One region of the Uliginosibacterium sediminicola genome, then DNA from elsewhere that is predicted to be linked to it. Evidence: predicted binding sites of a transcription regulator. Region 1 holds the regulator's gene; each other region holds the start of a gene.
The links. Region 1 encodes FNR, which switches genes on or off when oxygen is low (the NO sensors DNR and NnrR bind a similar motif). Its sites were predicted from a motif close to TTGANCTAGNTCAA; they were not measured.

Region 2: a site for FNR is predicted at 2,399-2,412, ahead of hypA (hydrogenase maturation nickel metallochaperone HypA). Genes of this name have one in related genera too.
Region 3: a site for FNR is predicted at 2,244-2,257, ahead of ABDB84_RS09985 (acetate uptake transporter). Genes of this name have one in related genera too.

The regions. Positions count from the first base shown of each region.
Region 1 is NZ_JBDIVE010000006.1:234,333-242,074, forward strand. Features, by position in the region: gene ubiT (ubiquinone anaerobic biosynthesis accessory factor UbiT) at 1-63, shown strand, start outside; gene ABDB84_RS12860 (response regulator) at 86-775, opposite strand; gene ABDB84_RS12865 (PAS domain-containing sensor histidine kinase) at 924-1,967, shown strand; gene ABDB84_RS12870 (universal stress protein) at 1,964-2,404, opposite strand; gene ABDB84_RS12875 (response regulator) at 2,610-2,996, shown strand; gene fnr (fumarate/nitrate reduction transcriptional regulator Fnr) at 3,007-3,774, shown strand; gene rquA (rhodoquinone biosynthesis methyltransferase RquA) at 3,871-4,596, shown strand; gene ABDB84_RS12890 (LacI family DNA-binding transcriptional regulator) at 4,620-5,603, opposite strand; gene ptsP (phosphoenolpyruvate--protein phosphotransferase) at 5,829-7,742, shown strand, end outside.
Region 2 is NZ_JBDIVE010000002.1:202,677-210,418, reverse strand. Features, by position in the region: gene hypF (carbamoyltransferase HypF) at 1-1,068, opposite strand, end outside; gene hypB (hydrogenase nickel incorporation protein HypB) at 1,068-1,940, opposite strand; gene hypA (hydrogenase maturation nickel metallochaperone HypA) at 1,931-2,293, opposite strand; gene ABDB84_RS04740 (4Fe-4S dicluster domain-containing protein) at 2,510-3,055, shown strand; gene fdhF (formate dehydrogenase subunit alpha) at 3,081-5,234, shown strand; gene moaA (GTP 3',8-cyclase MoaA) at 5,439-6,440, shown strand; gene fdhD (formate dehydrogenase accessory sulfurtransferase FdhD) at 6,437-7,336, shown strand.
Region 3 is NZ_JBDIVE010000004.1:220,133-227,874, reverse strand. Features, by position in the region: gene ABDB84_RS10000 (EAL domain-containing protein) at 1-112, shown strand, start outside; gene ABDB84_RS09995 (PNPOx family protein) at 136-426, shown strand; gene ABDB84_RS09990 (pectate lyase family protein) at 637-2,187, shown strand; gene ABDB84_RS09985 (acetate uptake transporter) at 2,328-2,945, shown strand; gene ABDB84_RS09980 (aspartate/glutamate racemase family protein) at 2,952-3,626, opposite strand; gene ABDB84_RS09975 (ABC transporter ATP-binding protein) at 3,623-4,636, opposite strand; gene ABDB84_RS09970 (ABC transporter ATP-binding protein) at 4,633-5,652, opposite strand; gene ABDB84_RS09965 (ABC transporter permease) at 5,649-6,500, opposite strand; gene ABDB84_RS09960 (ABC transporter permease) at 6,497-7,438, opposite strand; gene ABDB84_RS09955 (ABC transporter substrate-binding protein) at 7,665-7,742, opposite strand, start outside.

The sequences.
Region 1 (7,742 bases):
CTGGTGATCAAGAACTGGCTCGACGCCTGCGAGCGCCCGGCCTGGCTGCAAGCGGCGCGCTAAATCAGGAAACTGGCTGTGCCGCTCAGGGCGCCTCGTCCTGGGTCGCGTGGCTGCCTTCGGCGTCGCCGATGATGCCGTTCTCGACGGCATAGCGCACCAGTTGCGCCAGTGACTGCATATTCATCTTCTGCAGGATGCGCGCCTTGTGCGTGCTCACCGTCTTGGCCGAGAGTTTGAGGCGATCGGCCACGTCAGTGACCGAGGCGCCTTCGACCATCAGGCGGAACACTTCAAATTCACGGTCGGACAGCGATTTGTGGCTCAGCTCCTTGTGGCTGCCGGGCATCACATTCATCGCCAGCTGCTCGGCCACCTCGGGGCTGATGAACAGGCGCCCGCTGGCCACCCGACGAATCGCCGTTACCAGCTCGGTGCCGGCGCTTTCCTTGGTCAGGTAACCTGAGGCGCCGGCCTGGATCGAGCGCACCGCATATTGCTCTTCCTGATGCATGGTCAGCACCAGCACCGGCAGGCGCGGGAATTCTTCCTTGATCTGCTTGATCAGCGGCACCCCGCTCTTGCCCGGCATCGACAGATCAAGCAAGACCAGATCGACCTCGCCGCGTCGCACATGGGCCAGCACTTCGTGGCCGTTGGTGGCTTCCGCCGCTACGCGCATGTCCTGCGCGCCTTCGATGATTCGCCGCAGGCCCTCGCGCATGAGGGTATGGTCGTCGGCGACAAGAATGCGGGTCGGTGCAAATGTACTCATTGGGGCTTCTGTCAGGGACGATATCGCAATGGTCTTGCGCGGAGATGCGCAAGTCGATTGCTGCAGCCTATACTAGCGCAACTTTTGGCAAGGGCAGGCTGTGGATACATTCGATCAAAACCATCTTGGCGTCCTGGTTAAAGGTGTCGTGGATTCCGCCATGGACGCCATTGTCACCGTAGATGAAACGCAACGCATCGTAATTTTCAATGCCGCCGCCGAGGTGGTCTTCGGCTACAGCCGCGACGAGGTGATTGGCGAACCGCTCAACCTGCTGATTCCGGAACGTTTTCGCGCCGCGCATGGCCAGCATGTCCGCCGCTTTGGCGAAACCGGCATCAGCGCGCGCCGCATGGGCGCCCTGCATGTACTCGCCGGTCTGCGCCGCAACGGCGAGGAATTCCCGCTGGAAGCCTCGATCTCTCACATCGCTGAGAACGGTCACAAATTCTACACGGTGATTCTGCGTGATGTAACGGAACGCGTCCGCGCCGATGAAGCGCTGCGTCATTCGCGTGAGGAACTGCGCGAACTGGCGGCGCTGGCGCAATCGGTCCGCGAGCAGGAGAAGAGCCGTATTGCGCGTGAATTGCACGACGAGCTGGGGCAGTCGCTGACTGCGCTGAAAATGGATGTCATCGCCCTGCGTCATGAAGTACCGGCGCAGAACACGGCAATGGCCGAGCGCATTGCGCGCATCGAGAGCATGCTCAATTCAACCGTGGCCGCCACACGACGCATCTCGGCAGACTTGCGCCCGCTGATGCTCGACGACCTCGGCCTGGCTGCCGCCGTCGAATGGGTGATCCAGGAATTCACCGACCGTTCGGATGCGGTCTGTGACGTGCAGATCGTTGGTTCGCTGGATTTTGGCGATCCGCATGCCACAGCGGTATTCCGCGTGCTGCAGGAATCGCTGACCAATATCGCCAAGCATGCGCAGGCGAGCAAGGTCTCGGTGCTGATCGAGAGCGGCGGCGAGCAGATCCATCTGCGCGTGCAGGACGATGGCAGCGGCTTCTCGCTGCAAAGTCCGCGCAAGCGCAATTCCCACGGCCTGCTGGGCGTACGCGAGCGTGGTTACCTGCTCGGCGGTGAGTCACGCATCACCAGCGCGCCGGGAGAAGGCACCACGGTCGAACTGTGGTTGCCCTCACCGCAGACTTGCGCCGCGGATGGCAAGCCCGCCTAACGGCAAACCAACACCGGGATCTTGCAATGGGTGATCACCTTGTGGGTCTCGGAGCCGATGATCAGGCCACTCAGGCCGGTACGGCCATGTGAAGCCATGAAGATCAGGTCACAGCCTTCGAGCTGGGCGGTGTGCACGATCTCCTGCCAAGGCGAGGCATTGGTCGCCGTGCGACAGAAGCAGGCTACGCCCTCCTGTTCGACCACGGCACGGGCCTGGCTGAGGATGCTCTGAGCCGCTTCAGCGCTGTTGCGCACAAAGTCTTCCTCGAAACCCGCGCTGGTAAAGCCGTCGGCCACGACTGGCTGCGGGCACTCCTCCTGCACGTATAAGACCGTAATGCGCGCGCCCAGGCAGCGCGCCAGCGCTGTGGCCTGGTTCAGTGCGTGATTGGAGAGTTCCGTGCCATCGGTCGGCACGAGCAGATGCTTGTACATGGTGGATCTCCTTTCGGATGTCGTCCAAGTCCCCACGCTATGCCGACGCCCACCGACTGCCTTGACGCGTATCAAGCATCAGCGGCGTGTAAGGGAATTCCTACATACAGGCGGCATTTGACCAAGCGCAAATGAGCCATCGCCGACACGCTGATGCAGGCACGGCCGATGTTCGCGGGGGCTGGACACGACCACAATTCATCCCATGAACACCACAAAACAAACCACCGACGTCTTCATCGTCGAGGACTCACCAGCCATACGGGCACGTCTGGTCGAGCTTCTCAGCGCCATTGACGACGTTCGCATCGTCGGACAAGCCGACACGCCGGCTGGCGCTGTGCAGGGGATTTTCGATACACAGCCGCATTGTGTTGTTCTGGATATCCAGCTCATCGGCGGGCAAGGCATCGAGGTCATCCGAGCCATCAGCCCCCACGTGCCCCACATTGACTTCATCGTGCTGACCAACCATGCCACGCCGCAATACAGACGCTTCTACATGGAGGCCGGCGCCCGCTGGTTCTTCGACAAGACAGAAGAATTCGAGCGGATCAAGGAAGCGCTCCCTCTCCATAGCCGAAACCACTGAGGAAAACGACATGCTTGCCACGACAGAGATCCAACAACAAAACGACGCCTGCAACTTTGCCAAGGACACCAACGCCGTTCGTTGCACCAACTGCAATCTGCGCGAGCTGTGCCTGCCCCAGGGTATGGCCCAGGACGATGTACTGCGCCTCAACGGTCTGGTCGCTACGCGTCGTCGTCTCAAGCGCGGCGAGAGCCTGCAGCGCGCCGGCGACCCGTTCCGCTCGCTCTACGCGGTGCGCAGCGGTTCCTTCAAGACCTGCATCGCCACCGAAGATGGCCGTGACCAAGTGACCGGCTTCAAGATGTCGGGCGATCTGATCGGCCTCGATGGCATCGGCACCAACGCCCACATCATCGATGTGATCGCCCTCGAAGACAGCGAAGTCTGCGCCATCCCCTTCGCCCGTCTGGAAGAGTCCTCGCGTGAAATTGCCGGCCTGCAAAAGCAGTTCCACCGCATCATGAGCCGCGAGATCGTCGGCGAACAAGGCGTCATGGTCCTGCTCGGCAGCATGCGTGCCGAAGAACGAGTCGCCACCTTCCTGGTCAGCCTGTCGCGCCGCTTCCGCGCTCGCGGTTACTCGCCGACCGAATTCCACCTGCGCATGACGCGTGAGGAAATCGGCAGCTATCTGGGCCTCAAGCTGGAGACGGTGAGCCGCGTGATGTCGCGCTTCGATGACATGAAGCTCATCCAGATCAAGCAGAAGCACGTCGTCATCCTCGACCCGCAAGGTCTCAAGGATGTGGCGGCACCGGCAACTTCCGGACTCTGATCGGCCGCTTGCATTGAATACCCGGTGGGGCGGTTGTGCCTCACCGCGCTGAGGTATCGCCTTGCGACCTCACCACTGGATAGTGTCACCGTCGCCATGAGCAGCATTGAGAGCAGTTTCAAGCGCGAGATCGAGCATCCCGCCCCGCAACAACCGGCCCTGCCCGCCTACATGACGGACGTCTACGACTGGGCCTATGTCAGTCCGCGCTGGGTGCGCTGGCTCGATCGCAACAGCGTCGTCAGAACCCTGCTGTTCGGCAATGACCAGCGCCTGATGCAGGCCTATCTGGAACGGATCGAGCCCGGCATGCATGTCTGGCAGGTGGCCCATGTCTATGGTGATCTGGTGCGCCGTGCCGCGCAGCGCTGCGGCAGCGAGGGGCACTTCACGCTCACCGACGTGACGCCGATCCAGCTCGAACACGCTCACCGCAAGCTCGACGACATGCCCTGGGCGCAGCTGCGTCATGCCGATGCCGGCCAGTTCCGCGTTGCCGCGCCCTGCGATCTGATCTGCAGCTTCTTCCTGCTGCACGAAGTGCCGGACAACTGGAAGCGGCGCATCGTCGACAACATCCTCAGCCAGCTGCCCGAGAACGCCGAAGCCCTATTCGTCGACTACCACAAGCCGGCCTGGTGGCAGCCGGTGCGTTACATCCTCAAGTGGGTCAATCGCCTGCTCGAACCCTTTGCCGACGCACTCTGGCAACACGAGATCCGCCACTACGCCAGCCACGCCGAGGACTACGACTGGCACAAGCGCACGATCTTCGGCGGCGTCTACCAGATCGTCAGCGCGCGTCCCAAAGCGCGTAGTTAAACGCAGTTCAGCGCGCCGGCAACTCAGGCGGCGCTGGAACCGCGCACGATCAGCTCACCGCGCATGACGATGCGGCGCATCGCCTGGCCCGGCTGGGCGATGCGCGCCAGCAGCAGTTCAATCGCGGTGCGGCCGATGTCGGCCGTCGGTTGCGCCATCACCGTGATGTCGGGGGTGACGATGCGCGTCCAGGGCATGTCGTCGAAACCGGCGACGATCACATCCTGCGGATAGCGCAAACCATGCTGGCGCAAGCCTTCGACCAGGCCGAGCAGGATCAGGCCGCTGCTCGCCACCACCGCGTCCGGCGTCTGGCGGTGGCGTTCCAGATAGGTGCTCAGCGCCTGGCGGGCGTCGTCTGTCGTCGGCTTGACTGGCTGGGTGATGGCGCTGAGGCCGGCTTCGGCGAGCGCCGCCTGGTAGCCGGCCAGGCGCTGGCTGCCGGTTGCACTGGCGGCACCGTAGAAGAAGGCGATGCGCCGGCAATTGCGTTCGAGCAGATGGCGGGTCAGGCGCTGGGCGGCATCGATATTGTCGAGCACCACGGCATCGGCCTCGGTCTTGGCATCGCAACGGTCGACCAGTACCAGCGGAAAGCTGAAGTCTTCAGCGCGGTACTGATTGAGCAGCGACAAGGTCGGCGAGAGGATCACACCGGCGACATTTTCGTCGCGCATCATGTCCAGGTAGAAGCGTTCCTTGGCCGGGTCTTCGTCGGCATTGCAGAGCAGCACGCGCATGCCACGGGCGTAGGCGACGTCCTCGATGGCGCGGCTGACCTCGGTGAAATACGGGTTGCGGATGTCGGAGACGATCAGGCCCAGGGTGTCGGTCTTGCCCGAGCGCAGGCGCCTGGCGGCGAGGTCGGGGTGATAGTCGAGCGCCTTGACCGAGGCCAGCACGCGCTCACGCGTGGCCTCGCTGACACTGCCCTGCCCGACCAGCACGCGCGAGACGGTCGCCACCGAGACGCCGGCATGCTTTGCGACATCAGAAATCCTAGTCATCTTTCACCAAGAACCTGAGAACGATTACACACAGTTCCAGCCCAAAATGCGAACGAGCGCTGAAACACGACAATTTTTCAGCACACACAATCAGCGCGTGTGCTTGATTTTGGGCAGTTTACGCCAAAACCTGCGGCGTACGACAAGAAGTATCAAGTTATTTGATTGACACATACAATGTAATCGATTACAAATACTTCAACAAATCCTGCGGATCCTCCACTCATGGAAATCATTGTTCCCAGCTGCGTTGCGATCAACGCTCCCGTCTCCAGCAAGGAGGCCGCAATCCGCATGGCCGGCGAGCTGCTGGTCCAGGCCGGCTATATTGCCGCGCCCTATGTCGACAGCTTCCTCAAGCGCGAAGCCGTCTCCAATACCTTCCTCGGCAATGGCGTGGCGATTCCCCACGGCATGATCGAAGACCGCCACCACGTGCTGTCCACCGGCATCGCCGTGGTCCAGGTGCCGGCCGGTGTGCGCTGGAAAGACGACAACTCGGCGCGCCTGATCGTCGCCATTGCCGCCCAGTCGGACGAACACATCGCGATCCTGCGCCGCCTCACCCGCCTGATGCAGAAGGAAGGCGCAATCGAGGCGCTGGCGAGCACCGATGAACCCGGCCGCATCATCGCCGCGCTGACCGACACGCCCTTCGTGCCCGCCGCCAAGACCACGCCCTGGCCGGCCGATGCCAAGCTGGAACTGACCCTCGACTATCCGAACGGCCTGCATGCCCGCCCGGCCACGCAGTGGGTCGAGACGGCCAAGCGCCATGCCTGCGAGATCCGCGTGCTGCGCGATGAAGAGTCTGCCGATGCCAAGACCCTCACCGGCCTGCTCGGCCTGGGCATCTCCAGCGGCAGCCAGATCGTGATTGCCGCGCGTGGCGCGGGCGCTGAACTGGCGGTCAAGGATCTGGCCGAAACCGTGACCCGCCTGTCGGCTGAAGAACATGCCGATGCCGAGCGCGCCCGTGCCGCCGCCGCCCAGGCACGTGCCAATGCGCCGACCTGGAAGCCGGTCGGCGCCAGCCGCCAGCAGCAAGGCGTGGCCGCCAGCCCGGGGCTGGCCGTCGGCAAGCTGGTGCGTCACGAAGCCCATGCACTGGAAGTGGAAGACAAGAGCCAGGGCGCAATTGCCGAGGGTGAAGCGCTGGAAGCTGCACTCAGCAAGGTGTCCAGCGAACTCAGCGCGCTCGAAGCTGAAACCCGCGAACGCCTCGGCGCTGGCGAAGCCGCGATTTTCGCTGCCCAGCGCGAACTGCTGGCTGACCCGGGCCTGATGCGCAGCGCGATTGCCGACATCATGCGTGGCCACGGCGCCGCCTGGGCCTGGAAGAAGGTGCTGAGTGCCCGTGTCGATCAGCAACGCCAGCTCCCTGACGCCCTGCTCGCAGCCCGCGCACTGGACTTGCAGGACGCCGGCGAGCGCGTGCTGGCCAGCCTGCTGGGCATTGAACGGCGCGCCATCGTGTTGCGCGAGCCGAGCATCCTGATTGCCGAAGACCTGACGCCCTCCGACACCTTGCAACTCGATATGCGCTATGTCGTCGGCCTGGCGATCAGCAGCGGCGGCCCGACCTCGCACACCGCGATCCTCGCACGCACGCTCGGCCTGCCGGCCCTGGTAGCCGCCGGCCCCTCGCTGCTGGCGCTGTCAGCCGGGCAGGAAGCGGTCATCGACGGCACTGCCGGCTGCCTCTACCTGAAGTGTTCGCCGGCCGATCTTGAATCGGCGCGTCTCGCCGTGCGCGCCTATGTTGCGCGCCGTGAGGCGATGCGCGCCAATCGTGACCAGCCGGCGATGACGCCGGACGGACACCGCGTCGGCGTGTTCGCCAATGTCGCCAATGCCAAACAGGCGGCGGATGCGGTGGAAGCCGGTGCCGAAGGTGTCGGCCTGATGCGCACCGAGTTCCTGTTCCTCGAACGCGACAGCGCACCCAGCGAAGACGAGCAATACACGGTTTATCGTGACACCATCGCTGCGCTGGCTGGCCGTCCGCTGATCATCCGCACCCTCGATATCGGCGGCGACAAGCAAGTCTCCTATCTCGATCTGCCCAAGGAAGAAAACCCCTTCCTCGGCGTGCGCGGCGCCCGCCTGCTGCTGGCCCGCCCGGAATTGCTGCACACC
Region 2 (7,742 bases), on a different contig from region 1:
CGCTTCGGTGTTGTCGCTGATCAGCGGTTCGCCATGCACATTGGCGCTGGTCATCACCAGCGCGAGTGACTGGGCCTGATCGAGCCAGGCGCTGCCGGGCGGGCGTCCAGCGGCGTCGTGAAACAGCAGGTAGTGCAGGGGCGTGCCGGGCAGCATCACGCCCAGCCAGGCCAGATCCGGCGCCACGCCAGTGAGCTGGGCATCGGCGCCTACGCGTTTGCGCAGCAGCACGATGGGTCGCGCCGTACTCTGCAGATCAGCTTGTTCAGCGCGGCTGATTTCAGCGAGCGTGGCGAGCGAGGCGACATTCGCCAGCATCACCGCGAAGGGTTTTTCTTCGCGCTGCTTGCGTGCGCGCAGGCGCGCCACGGCTGCCGCATTGCGCGCATCGCAGGCCAGATGGAAGCCGCCCAGGCTCTTGATGGCGACAATGCCGCCGCGCTGGATCAGGGCGAGGCTTGCCGCGATGGCGTCACCCGCGACGGCCTGCCCCTGCGCATCGAGCAAGTGCAGCTGCGGGCCGCAGACTGGGCAGGCATTCGGTTCGGCGTGGAAGCGGCGCTTGGCGGGCGCTTCATATTCGGCGGCGCAGTCAGGGCACAGCGCGAAGCCCGCCATGCTGGTGCGCGCGCGGTCCCAGGGCAGGGCCTCGGCGATGCTGTAGCGCGGGCCGCAGTCGGTGCAATTGATGAAGGCGTAGCGATAGCGGCGATTGCCGGGCTCGAACAACTCGGCGAGGCAGGCTGGGCAAGTGCAGGTGTCGGCGCCGATGGCGGCTTGGCCGGACGACGCAGCCTCGCTCTGGCGGATCTCGAAAGCGCTGCTGTCAGGCGTAGGCGCCAGCGCTTCCGACTCGCAGGCCTCGATGCGCGCGTGCACGGGTGCCTCGCGCAGCAGGCGAGTGCGCAGGGCTTGCAGGGCGCTGGCGCTGCCCTGCGCTTCGAGTGTCACGCCGTTGGCATCATTGCGCACCCAGCCGCTCAGCCCCAGCTCGCTGGCCAGGCGATGCACATGCGGGCGGAAACCCACGCCTTGCACGAGACCACGCAGGCTGAGGCGTTCGCGCATCACGGCGCCGGGCCCTCAATCGGGATGGCGGCATGCGCCCGGCTGCAGCCGTCTTCGAGCCAGCGCAGCCAGTCCTCGCAGCCTTCGCCGCTTCTGACCGACAGGCAGATCACCGGCAGCTCGGGGCGCAGGCTGCGGGCGTAGCGGATGGCTTGGTCTACATCGAAATCGAGGTGGGGCAGCAGATCGATCTTGCTGATGATCAGCAGCTCGGCGGCGCGGAACATGTCCGGGTATTTGAGCGGCTTGTCCTCGCCTTCGCTCACCGAGAGGATCACCACCTTGTGCGCTTCGCCCAGATCGAAGGCGGCGGGGCAGACCAGGTTGCCGACATTCTCGATCAGCAAGAGGCCGTCCTGCGGCAGCGCGGCATTCGCTTCGAGCCGGTCCAGCGCCTGCGCAACCATGTGGGCATCGAGGTGGCAGCCCTTGCCGGTGTTGATCTGCACGGCCGCCGCGCCTGCGGCGCGAATGCGTTCGGCATCATTGGCGGTTTGCTGGTCGCCCTCGATGACCGCCAGCGGTGTGCGCTGCTGCCAGCGCTTGATGGTGTCGACCAACAAACTGGTCTTGCCCGAGCCAGGGCTGGAGACGAAATTGAGTGCCAGCAAGCCGCGTGTGATGAAGCGCTGGCGATTCTGCTCGGCCTGGCTGTCGTTGCCGGCGAGGATGTCCTGTTCGATGCGCAGCAGGCGTTCGCCGCTCACGCCGGGCGCGTGGTTCAGTTCCAGCGGCGCTAGCTGCGGTGAGGTGCCGAGGCGGAACTGCGGCGTGCTGCGCGCGCGCTTGCTGTAGGCGCTGACGCCGTGAGAGGCGGCCGGATGGCCATCGATCGTGCTGTCGCCCGCGGCGCAGCCACAGCTTACACACATGGCATGACTCCTTGTTCGATGGCGACATCGAGTACCTGCAGCTCTTCGCCGGCGGTGATCTGCAGCGCGTAGCTGCCGCAGTGCGGGCAGGTCTGGCCGAACTGCGTCAGTTCGATATCGGCGGCGCAGCGCTGGCAATGGGCGCGGCCAGCCAGGCGCTCGATGTCGATCTGCGCACCGGCGGCGAGGGTGTCGCGGCTGACCAGCTCACAGCAGTAGCGCAAGGTCTCCGCATCGACATGCGCCAGCGCGCCGACGGCCAGACGGATGCGCGTAACACGGCTTGCCTGCGCCTGGCGGGCTGCGGTGTCGACGATCTGGAGGGCGCGTTCGGCCAGGCTGAGCTCGTGCATGGCCCCAGCATGGCGCGAAGTCAATACGTGGGTGACGACTATCGTCAACTTCGCGGGCGATAGGTTCCAGGGGCCATTCCCTTGCGCACGATGGTTGCGCTTTGTTTGATCCGCATCTAGGTACGGCTGGCGATATACGCGTTAGATGGCAGCTTGCCGCAGGATGGTCTTTCGAGGACCTGCGTCGCAGTCTTGAGCCCATATTAGGAGACAGGAATGAACCGGTTTGTCATCGCCGAAGCGAGTAAATGTATCGGCTGCCGTACTTGCGAAATTGCCTGCGCCCTGGCGCATCAGACGGAGTCCGCGCATGAGGCTTTGACGCCCGCAACTTTCAGCCCGCGTCTGACCGTGGTGCGCAATGCCCGGGTGACAGCGCCGGTGCTCTGCCGCCAGTGTGACGACGCGCCCTGTCTGCGTGCCTGCCCGAGCGGCGCCATTACCTATGGTGCCGACAGCGTGCTGGTCAATCAGTCGCGCTGCGTCGGTTGCAAGAGCTGTGTGGTGGCCTGTCCCTTTGGTGCGATGAATGTCGTCACCGTGGCGGCCGAAGCGCCTGCAGGTGCGGTGTATGGCACGCAGCGTCATGTGTCGCAGGCGCTCAAGTGCGATCTGTGCGCAACGCGCCCGACTGGCCCGGCCTGTATTCCGGCCTGTCCGACCAAGGCCCTGCACATGATCGACAAGGACAGAATGGCGGCCACCCAGTTGCGCCGCCAGCAACAGGCCGCGCTGGATATTCCCGCCGGCGTGCAGTTCTGAAGCGTTCACGAAAGGGTTTTTCGAGATGAAAAAGGTCATTACCGTCTGCCCGTATTGTGGTTCGGGCTGCAAGATCAATCTGCTGGTCGAGGGCAACAAGATTGTTGGCGCCGAGGGCGCCCAGGGCGTCACCAATGAAGGCGAGCTCTGTCTCAAGGGCTATTACGGCTGGGACTTCCTCAACGACACCAAGCTGCTTACGCCGCGCCTGACCAAGCCGCTGATCCGCCGCCAGCGCGGTGCCGAGTTCGAAGCGGTGAGCTGGGACGAAGCCATCGATTTCGCCGCCTCGCGCCTCAAAGCGATCAAGGAACAGCACGGCCCCGATTCGATCATGGTCACCGGCTCCTCGCGCGGCACTGGCAATGAGTCCAATTACATCGCACAGAAGTTCGCGCGTGCGGTGATCGGCACCAACAACATCGACTGCTGCGCGCGCGTCTGCCACGGCCCTTCGGTGGCCGGTCTGCAGGTGACGCTGGGCAATGGTGCGATGAGCAACTCGATGAACGAGATCGAAAATACCGATTGCATTCTGGTGTTCGGCTACAACGCCGCTGATTCGCATCCCATCGTCGCGCGCCGCATCCTCAAGGCCAAGGAAAAGGGCGCCAAGATCATCGTCTGTGATCCGCGCTATATCGAAACCGCGCGCCTGGCAGATTTGTACCTGCCGCTCAAGAACGGCTCCAACATGGCGCTGGTGAATGCCTTTGCCAATGTGCTGATCAACGAGAATCTCTACAAGGCCGACTTCGTCGCGCAGTACGCCGAAGGCTTCGAGGCGTACAAGGCGATGGTCGCCAAGTACACGCCGGAGTATGCCGCCGAGATCACCGGTCTGGACCCGCAGCTCGTGCGCGAGGCGATGCGCATGTATGCCGGTGCGAAGACCGCGACCATCCTGTGGGGCATGGGCGTGACGCAGTGGGGGCAGGCCGTAGACGTGGTCAAGGGCTTGTCGAGCCTGGCGACGATTACCGGCAATCTGGGCCGGCCGAATGTCGGCGTCGGCCCAGTGCGGGGTCAGAACAATGTGCAAGGCGCTTGCGACATGGGCGCGCTGCCCAATACGCTGCCCGGCTATTACCCGGTCACGGATGCTGCCGCGCGCGAAAAATTCGCCAAGGCCTGGGGCGTGCCGAGCATTCCGGCGGAGAAGGGCATCGGCATCACCGAAGTTCCGCACAAGATCCACGAGGGCAAGCTCAAGGCCTACTACATCTTTGGCGAAGACCCGCTGCAGACCGATCCCGATCTGGGCATGCTGCGCGAGGCTTTCTCGCAGCTTGAGCTGATCATCGTGCAGGACATCTTCATGACCAAGACGGCGATGGTGGCTGATGTGATTCTGCCGGCGACCTCCTGGGGCGAGCACGAGAACGTGTTCTCCAGCGCCGACCGTGGCTTCCAGCGCTGCTACAAGGCGGTCGAGGCCAAGGGCGATGTCAAGGACGACTGGGAAATCCACAGCCTGATGGCGACCGCCATGGGCTACCCTATGAAGTACAACAATGCGCAGGAAATCTGGGACGAGCTGCGCAGCCTGTGCCACCTCTACACCGGCGCCACTTACGAGAAGATGGCCGACCTGGGCTATGTGCAATGGCCCTGTGAAACTGAGGATTCGCCCGGCACGCCCTGGCTCTACAAGGGCAACAAGTTCGACACGCCGAGCGGCAAGGCCCAGCTCTTCGGCGCCGAATGGCGCGCGCCGTTGGAGAAGGTCGATGCGGAATATCCGTTGGGCCTGTGCACCGTGCGCGAAGTGGGCCACTACTCCTGCCGTTCGATGACCGGCAACTGCACGGCGCTGCAGACGTTGGCGGATGAACCCGGCTTCGTGCAGATCCACCCCGATGACGCAAAGAAATTCGGCATCAAGGATCAGTCCCTGGTCTGGGTGGCCTCGCGTCGCGGCAAGGTCATCACGCGGGCGAACCACAATGACCGGGTGAATCCGGGGGCGGTCTATATGACCTACCAATGGTGGATCGGCGCCTGCAACGAGCTCACGGTCGATCAGCTTGATCCGATCTCGAAAACGCCGGAGTACAAGTACTGCGCGGTCAATGTTCAGCCGATTGCCGATCAGCACTGGGCGGAAAACCATGTGCGCCAGACCTACGGCAAGATGAAGGCCGACATGGCGCGCGCAGCACAGGGCGTGCCGGCCTGAGCGGTGTACTGAGGCCGCGCTCTGGCCATATGGAGTTTGGTCGAGTCCTGGCAACCGTTCGTGCCGAGTGGCGCGAAGCGCTGTATCGAGGCAGGCCAGGCCCTCGATACGCACCCTTCGGGCGCACTCGGGCCGAACGGTATTTAAATTGGAGTCGGCGGATCAATCGCGCATTCTTGAGTGACTACTTTGCTTGCCATGCACATGACATCGATAGCTGCGCCACGGCTCGAAGACCGCTACGGGCGGCGCATCGATTACCTGCGCGTATCGGTGACCGACCGTTGCGATCTGCGCTGCAGCTATTGCCGGCCGCGTGAGTCGGCCGCGGGCGATTACGCCGAGCCGGCAGACTGGTTGAGCTTTGCGGAGATTCGCCGCGTGGTGGCCGCCTTTGCGCGGCTTGGCGTGGCGCGTGTGCGCCTCACCGGCGGCGAGCCGCTGTTGCGTGCGGGCATTGTCGATCTGGTTGGCCAGCTCGCCAGCGTGCCCGGCTTGCGCGATCTTTCGCTGTCGACCAATGCCACGCAGCTGGGCAAGCACGCGGTGGCGCTCAAGGCGGCGGGGCTGGCGCGCATCAATGTCAGCCTGGATTCGCTGGACCGCGCCTGCATCACCCAGGTGTGCGGGCGCGATAGCCTGGCAGCGATTCTCGATGGCATCATGGCGGCCAAGGCGGCTGGCCTGGCGCCGATCAAGATCAATATGGTCGCCATGCAGGGCGTCAATGCGCATGAGATCGAGGACATGGCGGCGTTCTGCATCGAGCACGGTTTCATCCTGCGCCTGATTGAAACCATGCCGGTCGGCGAGGCCGGGCGCAGCGCCAGCTTTCTGCCGCTGGAGCCGGTGCGCGCGCGCCTGGTCGAAGCTTTTGACTTGCAGCCCTGTTCGGCCGAGCTCGGCGGCGGGCCGGCGCGCTATTGGCAGACGCGCGATGCGCGCAGCCAGATCGGTTTCATCACGCCGATCACCCAGCACTTTTGTGCGAGTTGCAATCGCGTGCGCCTTGGTGTCGACGGTACGCTCTACCTGTGCCTCGGCGAGGAGGCGCGTGTCGCGCTGCGGCCCTTGCTGCGCAGCGGGGCTGACGACGCGGCGCTGACGCAGGCGATCATTGAGGCCATCGAGCGCAAACCGCATCGCCATACTTTTAGAGAAGCACCACAGCGCATTACGCGCTTCATGTCACAGACCGGAGGATGAACATCGTGCCCGCAGAAATCCTTGAATTGCCCGCCGTGCCCAGTGGCGAATTGATGCCGTGTGACAACGTGGTCGATGGCGAGTCGCTGCCGGTCGCCTCGTATAGCTTGCCGGTCATTCGCCATCGTGGTGATGAAATCATCCAGGCGCAGGACGAAGTGGCCGAAGAGTGCCCGGTCGCCCTGGTCTTCAACGGCATCTCGCATGCCGTGATGATGGTCACGCCGACCGAGCTGGAAGCCTTCGCGGTGGGCTTCGCGCTCTCCGAAGGCATCGTCGGCAGTCTGCACGAGATATACGATGTGGATATCTGCTGGCACGGCGCCGGCGGTATCGAAGTGAAGCTCGACATTGCCGAGCCGGCTTTTCTGCGCTTGAAGCATCAGCGCCGCACGCTCACCGGCCGCACCGGCTGCGGCATCTGCGGCATCGAGAGCCTCAACCTGCTTGATCTGCGGCCGGAGCCGGTCGATGCCAGCTCGGCGGCGCAAGTGGGTTCCGCCGCTCTGCAACGCATTCTCGCCGAACTGCCCAAGCATCAGCCGATCACCCAAGCCACCGGATGCGCGCATGCCGCTGCCTGGTGCACCAACGAGGGCATGATCCTGCGTGTGTTCGAAGATGTCGGCCGCCACAATGCGCTCGACAAGCTGCTGGGCTGGATGGCCAAGGCCGGCATCGATCCGAAAAGTGGCCTGGTCTTTCTCACCAGCCGCGCCAGTTACGAGCTGGTGCGCAAGGCCGCGCGCCTCAATGTGCCGGTGCTGGCCACCATCTCGGCGCCCACCGCACTGGCCATCCGCATCGCGCAGAGCGCAGGGATTCGTCTCTTGAGCTTCTGCCGCGAGCAGGGCTTTGTGGAGTATCCGGCGGTGGTCGAGGCGCTGGAGGAGTGAGGGGGCGGGAGTGGTGAGTTGGCGTTGCCAGAAGCACAAACTAGCCACCTTGCGGTAGCGCAGTTTTGAGGCGCATTACATTTTTGCTCGCCGATATATAGACGCGAAGGGCGCGAAGAAAGGCAGAGGTTCGCAAAGAAAAGGCGGTTCTTGCTGCCCTTAGCTGCCTTATGTTTTTCTGCTGCCTGGGCGATGAACTATTCATCGCTTAAAACGGATACGCCTCAACTGAACTGCATGAGCCACATTGCGGCCCTTTGCGCCTTTGCGCCTTTGCGGTGAAGCCAGTGCCTTTGCGCTGAAAGCCTGCGCGCTACCCAAACTCCGTTCGCCCCGTTGCGCGCGCAGCGCGTGTATCGAGGGGCCGGCGAATCAAGGGACGAGTGATCGGAGGCCGGCCTCGATA
Region 3 (7,742 bases), on a different contig from region 1:
CTGCGACGAGTTGCAGGGCTACTGCTTCAGCCGCCCCCTGACCCTGGCCGAACTGATCAACTACCTGCAACACAACGGCCAGCACGGCGAACGGCGCCGTCTGCGCAGCTGAGCAAGCGCGGCCCAAGCGTCTCCGTGCACACACCCGACGATCCGCATCGCATCAGCAGCCTGCGCAACCTGATCGAAGACCCACGCTGCGCGCTGCAAGGCAAGCCGCCCAAGTGCGTGCTGCGCATCCGCGTCGACACCGTGTACTTCCAGTGCGCACGCGCAATCCTCCGCTCCGGGCTGTGGCAGGCGGCTACCGCGCCCGCCGGCGTGCCAACCGTCGGTCGGATCATCGCGGCCATCAGCGGCGGCGACTTCGATGGCGAGGCCTACGACCAAACTCTGCCAGCACGCCAGCGCAGCACCTTGTACTAGCAGTGGTTAACGCAGCGCAGCATGCCGACCGGCTATTCCGTCGGAATCGACAATTAATGTTAAGAAATGCACAAAGATGTTGCTGTGCAAGATTGATTTCGCTTGCAAAGCCCTTTATCGTCGCCCGGCAGATCAGACGCTGTGCAACAACTCATGCGTGTTGACATTGATGCTATGCGCATGAAAATAAACCATAAATGGAGACACAACATGCGTTTTACACTCAAAGCGACGGCCCTGGCCGTCTCGCTTCTGGGCGGCACCGCCGCCTATGCTGCCAACACCGGCGGTTTCTCGACCGCTGACGGTGGCAACCAGACCGGCTCCAAGTCGGTGACCGTCAGCAGCATGCAGGGCATCATCGATGCCATCGCCGCTGCGCGCCTGGACGCCAATGGCAAGAAGGTGACCGGCGGCGCTTATCCGGTGATCATCACCTACACCGGCAACGAAGACGCCCAGATCGCACAGATCGTCAAGGATCACACCAAGGACGCCTCGGGCAACTGCCCGAACCCGCACTGGAACGACCCCTACCGCGAAGTCGAAATCAAGGAATTCACCAAGGGCATCACCATTCAGGGCGCCAATGGTTCCTCGGCCAACTTCGGCATCACCATCAAGAGCGGCTCGAACAACGTCGTCATCAAGAACATGAAGATCGGCGCCCTGGCCGGTGCCAACAACGACGCTGACATGATCCGCATCGACGGCTCATCGAACGTGTGGATCGACCACAACGAACTGTTTGCGGTGAACAACGAGTGCAACGGCTCGCCCGACGGCGACCTAACCTTCGAGTCGGCCATCGACATCAAGAAGGATTCGCACAACATCACCGTGTCCTACAACTACATCCATGACAGCAAGAAGGTCGGTCTGGATGGTTCGTCAAGCTCGGACATCGCCGGTGGCCGCGAGATCACCTTCCACCACAATATCTACTACAACGTGAATGGCCGCCTGCCGCTGCAACGCGGTGGCTGGACGCACATCTACAACAACTTCTACGACAAGATCACTGAATCGGGCATCAACGTGCGCACCGGCGGTTATTCGCTGATCGAACGCAACTGGTTCCAGAACTCGATCAGCCCGGTCACCTGTCGTTATGACACCGCCAATTGCGGCAAGTGGGATCTGCGCAACAACAACCTGACCAGCTCGGCCGATAACGCCACCTACGGCATCACCTGGACCGATGCAGGCAGCGGCGGCGTCAATGCCGACACCTGGACCACCACCGCAGCCTTCCCGAAGACCCTGACCTACACCTACGAACCGGTGTCGGCACAGTGCGTGAAGGACAAGCTGGCGCAGTACGCCGGTGTGGGCAAGAACGGCGCGCAACTGACGGCCGCCGCCTGCGGCACGGCAACCTCGTCGTCCTCGTCTTCGTCTTCTTCGAAGTCCAGCTCGTCGACCGCTGCCAGCAGCTCGTCTTCGTCCAAGTCTTCGAGCAGCGCAGCCGCATCGAGCAGCTCGTCGAGCAAGGCCAGCTCTTCGGCCGCAAGCTCCTCGTCGTCCAGCACGGGCGCTCCGGTGCTCTCCGGTACGGGTGACTACCCCAACAACTTCAGCAAGTGCTCGGATGAAGGTGCAACCTGCACCCCGACACGTGGCACGGGTTGGGTTGCCTTCGGTCGCAAGGGCAAGTGGGTGACCAAGAACGTCGGCGTGGGCAAGAGCATCGCTTGCACCGTCGCAGCCTTCGGTTCCGACCCGGGCGGCGCGCCGAACAAGTGCTCGTTCCAGAACTGAGCGGTTTGATCCAGACAAAACGGCGCCTGCGGGCGCCGTTTTTTATTGCGCCATCCTTGACCTGCATGAAATGTGCGGGCGCACCCTTCATGCACTCTGGCGGCCTGCCGGATGTCGGCTGATGCACAGGAGTTTCACTGATGAGCGATCACGCCAAGGGCCACGATCACACCGCCAACCCCGCCCCGCTGGGCCTGCTCGGCTTCGGCATGACCACGGTTCTGCTGAACCTGCACAACGCCGGCATCATCGAGCTGGGCGCGATGATTCTCGCCATGGGCATTTTCTACGGTGGCATCTGCCAGGTCTGCGCCGGCCTGATGGAATGGAAGAAGGGCAATACCTTCGGCACCGTCGCCTTCACGTCTTACGGTTTCTTCTGGCTGTCCCTGGTCGCCATCGTGATGCTGCCCAAGACCGGTCTGGCCGCAGCCACCTCGGGTGCCGGCATGGCCGCTTACCTCACGCTGTGGGGCCTGCTGACCTTCGTGCTGTTCATCGGCAGCCTGCGTCTGAACCGCGTCACCCAGATCGTCTTCGGTTCGCTGGTGGTCCTCTTCGCGCTGCTGGCCATTGGCGATGCCACCGGCAACGAAGGCATCAAGCTCGTCGCCGGCTGGGAAGGCATCTTCTGCGGCGCTTCGGCAATCTACGCCGCCGCGGCTCAGGTGCTCAACGAGGTCTATGGCCGCACGGTGCTGCCGCTCGGCGAACTGGCCTCGCGCAAGCTCGCACCAGTGTTCGCCAAAGCAGCCTGAGCGGCTTCAGGCCGTTGTTGCGGTACAGCGCTGTAAACTCAGGCGCACGGCCGCAACAACCGGCTCGATGACCGGCACACCGAGCAAGGCGGCGATGGCGCGCGCCGCACTGGCGAGCGGACCACCGCCGATCACGATGGCCTCAGCGCCGTCGAGCTCGATGGCGTCACGACAGCTGTCGAGCAAGGCCTCGGCCATGCGCAACGGATCTTGCATCACGCGCTGCACCTCTCCGCGCGTGATGCGGATCGAGACCAGACTGTCCGCATGGCCATAACGACCGGCCAGATACTGCAGACTGTTACGCAGCTCTGGCGTTGTGCTCACAATCGAATAGCGGCGCCCGCCCGCAGCCGCCTCGGCAATGCCCGCCTCTGCGATGCCGGTGACGGGAATCGCGAGTTGCTCGCGCAAGGCCGTCAGGCCCGGATCGCCAAAAGCCGCGACAATCAGCGCGTCAAAACCTTCCGCCGCCACCTGCGGCCCATACTCTTGCACCACCTGCGCCGCTTCAGCCAGCGCCGGCTCATTGACGATCAGGCTTTGTCCACGCGGCGCGGTACGCCCTTCAATGAGAACGCGGCTGGCGGGCAGCAAGGCCTGCTGCGCGATGCCCAGCATCATCTGCGTGGTGTCGTCATTGGTGTTGGGATTGAGCAGTGCGATGCGTTTGATGCTCATAGTGATGCCACTGCACTGACAGGCGCCGCACCGGGATGGAAACAGGCCACGGCCTGCGCCGCGTGTGGCTGCAGTACCGGCACTGATTGTTCGCAGCCCGCAGCGGCGCGCGTGCAGCGCTCGCGGAAGGCGCAACCGGCAGGCAAGTGAGCCAGATCAGGCGGCGCGCCGGCGATGCCGGTGATGCGCTGGCCGCGCATCGAGCCGTGGATGGTCGAGGCCATCAGCGCCTGCGTATAGGGGTGTTGCGGCGCGCGCAGCACTTCGCGGGCCGAGCCGATCTCGACGATGCGGCCGGCGTACATGACGGCGATGCGGTCGCAGATTTCGGCGGCAACGCCCAGATCGTGGGTCACGAAGATCGCACTGGTGCCCATCTTCTGCTGCAGCTCTCTCAATAGCAGCAAGACCTGGATCTGCACCGTGGCGTCGAGTGCGGTGGTCGGTTCGTCGGCGAGGATCAGCTTCGGCTTGCACGACAGGGCCAGCGCGATCATCGCGCGCTGGCGCATGCCGCCGGACATCTCGTGCGGGTAGCTTTTCAGGCGCTCGGCGGCCGAGGGGATCTTCACCAGTTCGAGGTATTCCTGCGCCTGTGCGCGGGCCTCGCTGCGTGAAGCTTTGGTATGGCGGCGGATGGCTTCTTCGATCTGCTGGCCGATGGTGTAGACCGGATCGAGCGCCAGCGAAGGGTCCTGGAAGATCATCGCCGTGGTGCCACCGCGATAGTCGCTGAGCAGGCTGCGCGACAGCGCCATGATGTTGCGCCCGCCGACGATGATGCTGCCGTCGATCGTCGTGCGGTCTTCGGGCAGCAGCTTCATCAGCGCGCGCAAGGTGACGCTTTTGCCGCTGCCGGATTCGCCGATCAGGCCCAGCACTTCGCCGGGCGCGATGTCGAAGCTCACGCCATTAACGGCGCTGACCGTGCCCTGTGCGCTGCGAAAGCGCACGGAGAGATCGCGCACCGAGGCGAGCGTGGTGTTCTGCGGATTGACGGCGCTGCTCATGCTGCAGGGCTTTCGCTGTGACCGGACTGCGGCACCAGCATGTGGCAGGCCGCAAGGTGAGGACTGCCGTGAAGATTCGCCGGCAACGGCATGCTCAGCTGCGGCTCGGCCTCGCCACAGACAGCCTGCGCATACGGGCAGCGCGTGCGGAAGCGGCAACCTGATGGCGGGTCGATGGGGCTGGGCGGGTCGCCGGTGATCGGTGCGGAGAGCGTGCGCTGTTCGGGGTCCATGCTGGGCATGGAGGCAAGCAAGGCGCGCGTGTAGGGATGTGCCGGGTTTTCGTAGAGCGATTGCGCCGGGCCTATCTCGACGATCTTGCCCAGATACATGACCAACACCACGTCACTGATGTACTGCACGACATTGAGGTCGTGCGAGATGAACAGGTAGCTGAGGCCGAATTCTTCCTTGAGGTCGCGCAGCAGGTTGAGCACCTGGATCTCGACCGACTTGTCGAGCGCCGACACCGACTCGTCGAACAGCACCACCTCGGGCGACAGCGCCAGCGCGCGGGCGATGTTGACGCGCTGCCGCTGGCCGCCGGATACCTCGTGCGGATAGCGCGCGGCGAAGCGTGCCGGGTCGAGGCCGACGCGCGACAGCAGCTGGTGGGCGCGCTCGCGTGCTTCGGCGCGCGGGGTGCCGTGCACCAGCGGGCCGAACATGATCGCGTCTTCAATGCTCATGCGCGGGTTCAGCGAGGCGTAGGAATCCTGGAAGACCATCTGCATCTTGCGGCGCAGGGCCTTGAGCTGGGCAGCGTCCTGCTGCAGCTCGACGCCGGCGATGCGTACCGTGCCGCCATCGGCGGGGATCAGGCCCATCAGCAGGCGCGCCAGCGTGGACTTGCCGCAACCGGATTCGCCGACGATACCCAGCGTCTGCCCGGCTGCGAGTTCGAAGGAGATGTCGGACACCGCATGTACCACGCGCGGCTTCTCGCCCCAGCTCCTCTGGCGCGTCTTGAACTGCTTGCGCAGGCCGCTGACCTCTACAACATTGATTGAGCTCATTTGACCTCCATGGCGCTGCGCAGGCCATCGGCCAGCAGGTTGAAGCACAGCGAGACGGCAAAGATCAGCACGCCGGGCAGGGCTGCCAGCAGCGGCTGCGAGTAGATCGCGTTGCGCAGGGTGTTGAGCATCAGGCCCCACTCGGGTGTGGGCGGTTTGGCGCCGAGGCCGATGAAGGAGAGGCCGGCGGCCATGATGATCGACACCGACAGCAGGCTGGTGGCATACACCAGCACCGGGCCGATCACGTTGCTCAGAACATGCACGCGCAGGATGGTGAAGTCATCCGCGCCGCTGGCGCGCGCGGCTTCGATGAAGTCCAGCGAGCGCACTTGCGTGGTGGCGCTCTCGGCGACGCGCAAAATCGGCGGCACCAGCACGATGGTCAGCGCCAGCAAGGTGTTGGCGAGGCCCGCACCCAGCGCACCGGCAATCGCTACGGCCAGCAGCACCGAGGGGAAAGCGAACAGCACGTCGGTGCAGCGCATGATCAGCGCATTGATGCGCCCACCGGCAAAGCCCGCCAGCATGCCCAGCGAACCGCCGATGAGGAGCGCGAGGCCGACCGGCACCGTGCCCATCAGCAGGGTGGTGCGGCCACCGTAGAGCAGGCGTGTGAGCATGTCGCGGCCCAGCTCGTCGGTGCCCAGCAGATGGCCTTCGGTACCGACCGGCTTGAGGCGCTTGATGACGCTGCCGACTGCAGGATCACCCGGCGCCAGCCAGGGCGCGAAGAGGGCACCGAGCAGGATCAGCACGAGGATGGCGAGGCAGATCATGGCCAGCGGGTCGCGCGCGAGCTTGCGCAGCACGCGCGACCAGTAGCCCTGTGTGGTGGCGGCGTTCATGAGCGGCTGATCCTCGGGTCGAACAGAGGCTGCAGCATGTCGACCAGCAGATTGAGCCCGACGAAGAACATGGCGAGCACGAGGATGGTTCCCTGCAGCAGCGGAATGTCGCGCTGCTGGATGGCGTTGTTGAGCAAGAGGCCCGTACCGGGCCACGAGAAGACCGTCTCGACGAGAATCGAGCCAGCCATCAGGTAACCGAGCTGCACGCCGATGACGGCCAGCGCGGTCGGCGCGATGTTCTTGACGAGGTGGCGGAACACGGCGCGGCGGCCCATGCCCTTGGCGACGAGGCCGGTGACGAATTCGCGATTAAGGGTGTCGGCGACCAGCGCGCGCACCGAGCGCATGACGATGCCGGTCGGGATCGCTGCCAGCGTGATGGCGGGCAGGATCATGTAGCTCAGGCGTTCCCAGTTCCACAGCTCGCTGGAGCCGGCGCCCATGGCGGGCAGCATGTTGAGCTTCACCGAGAAGATGGCGACCAGCACGATGCCCAACCAGTAATGCGGAATCGACACGCCCGAGATAGCGATGGCGGAGAGCAGGCGGTCAAGCTTTGAGCCGTGGGTATAACCGGCAAGCACACCCAGCGCCGCGCCCAGCGTGAAACCGATGGATGACGCCAGCAGCGCCAGCATCAGCGAGTTGCCGATGGCAGCGCCGATTTCGGACGCCACCGCGCGGCCGGTGCTGATCGACTGACCCAGATCGCCCTGCAGTGCGTGACCCAGCCAGATTGCGTATTGCACGACGATGGGCTTGTCGAGCCCGTAGCTGGCTTTGACCTTCTCGATCATCTCCTGCGAAGCATCGGACGGCAGCACGGCCGACAGCGGATCGCCGGGCGCGAGATAGACCAGCGAGAAGCACAGCGCACTGACCGCCAGCGCGATGGGCAGGGCGAAGGCGAGGCGTTTGAGGAAGTAGGTGAACATGGTGGATCCGGTTTTTCGAAACCGCTAACACGACAACACAGCCTTCATCTCGACAAGGGTCGGAATGACGAATTGCTTGGTTTTCAATTTCGAACAACGACAAGCGCGTAATGCGTGAGAAAGCGGAGCGCGCGCGCGTCCAGCTAGGCGGCTCGCGCAGAGCAGTGCTCAGCACGGCGAGCGAGCCAACAACGCTGGGCGCGTGCGCAGCCCGTTTTATCGCGCATTACTCCATAGAGATCGGAGAGAAATCCACATACCAATTGTGAGGCGCCACAAAGCCCTTGACCTTCTTCGTCATCGC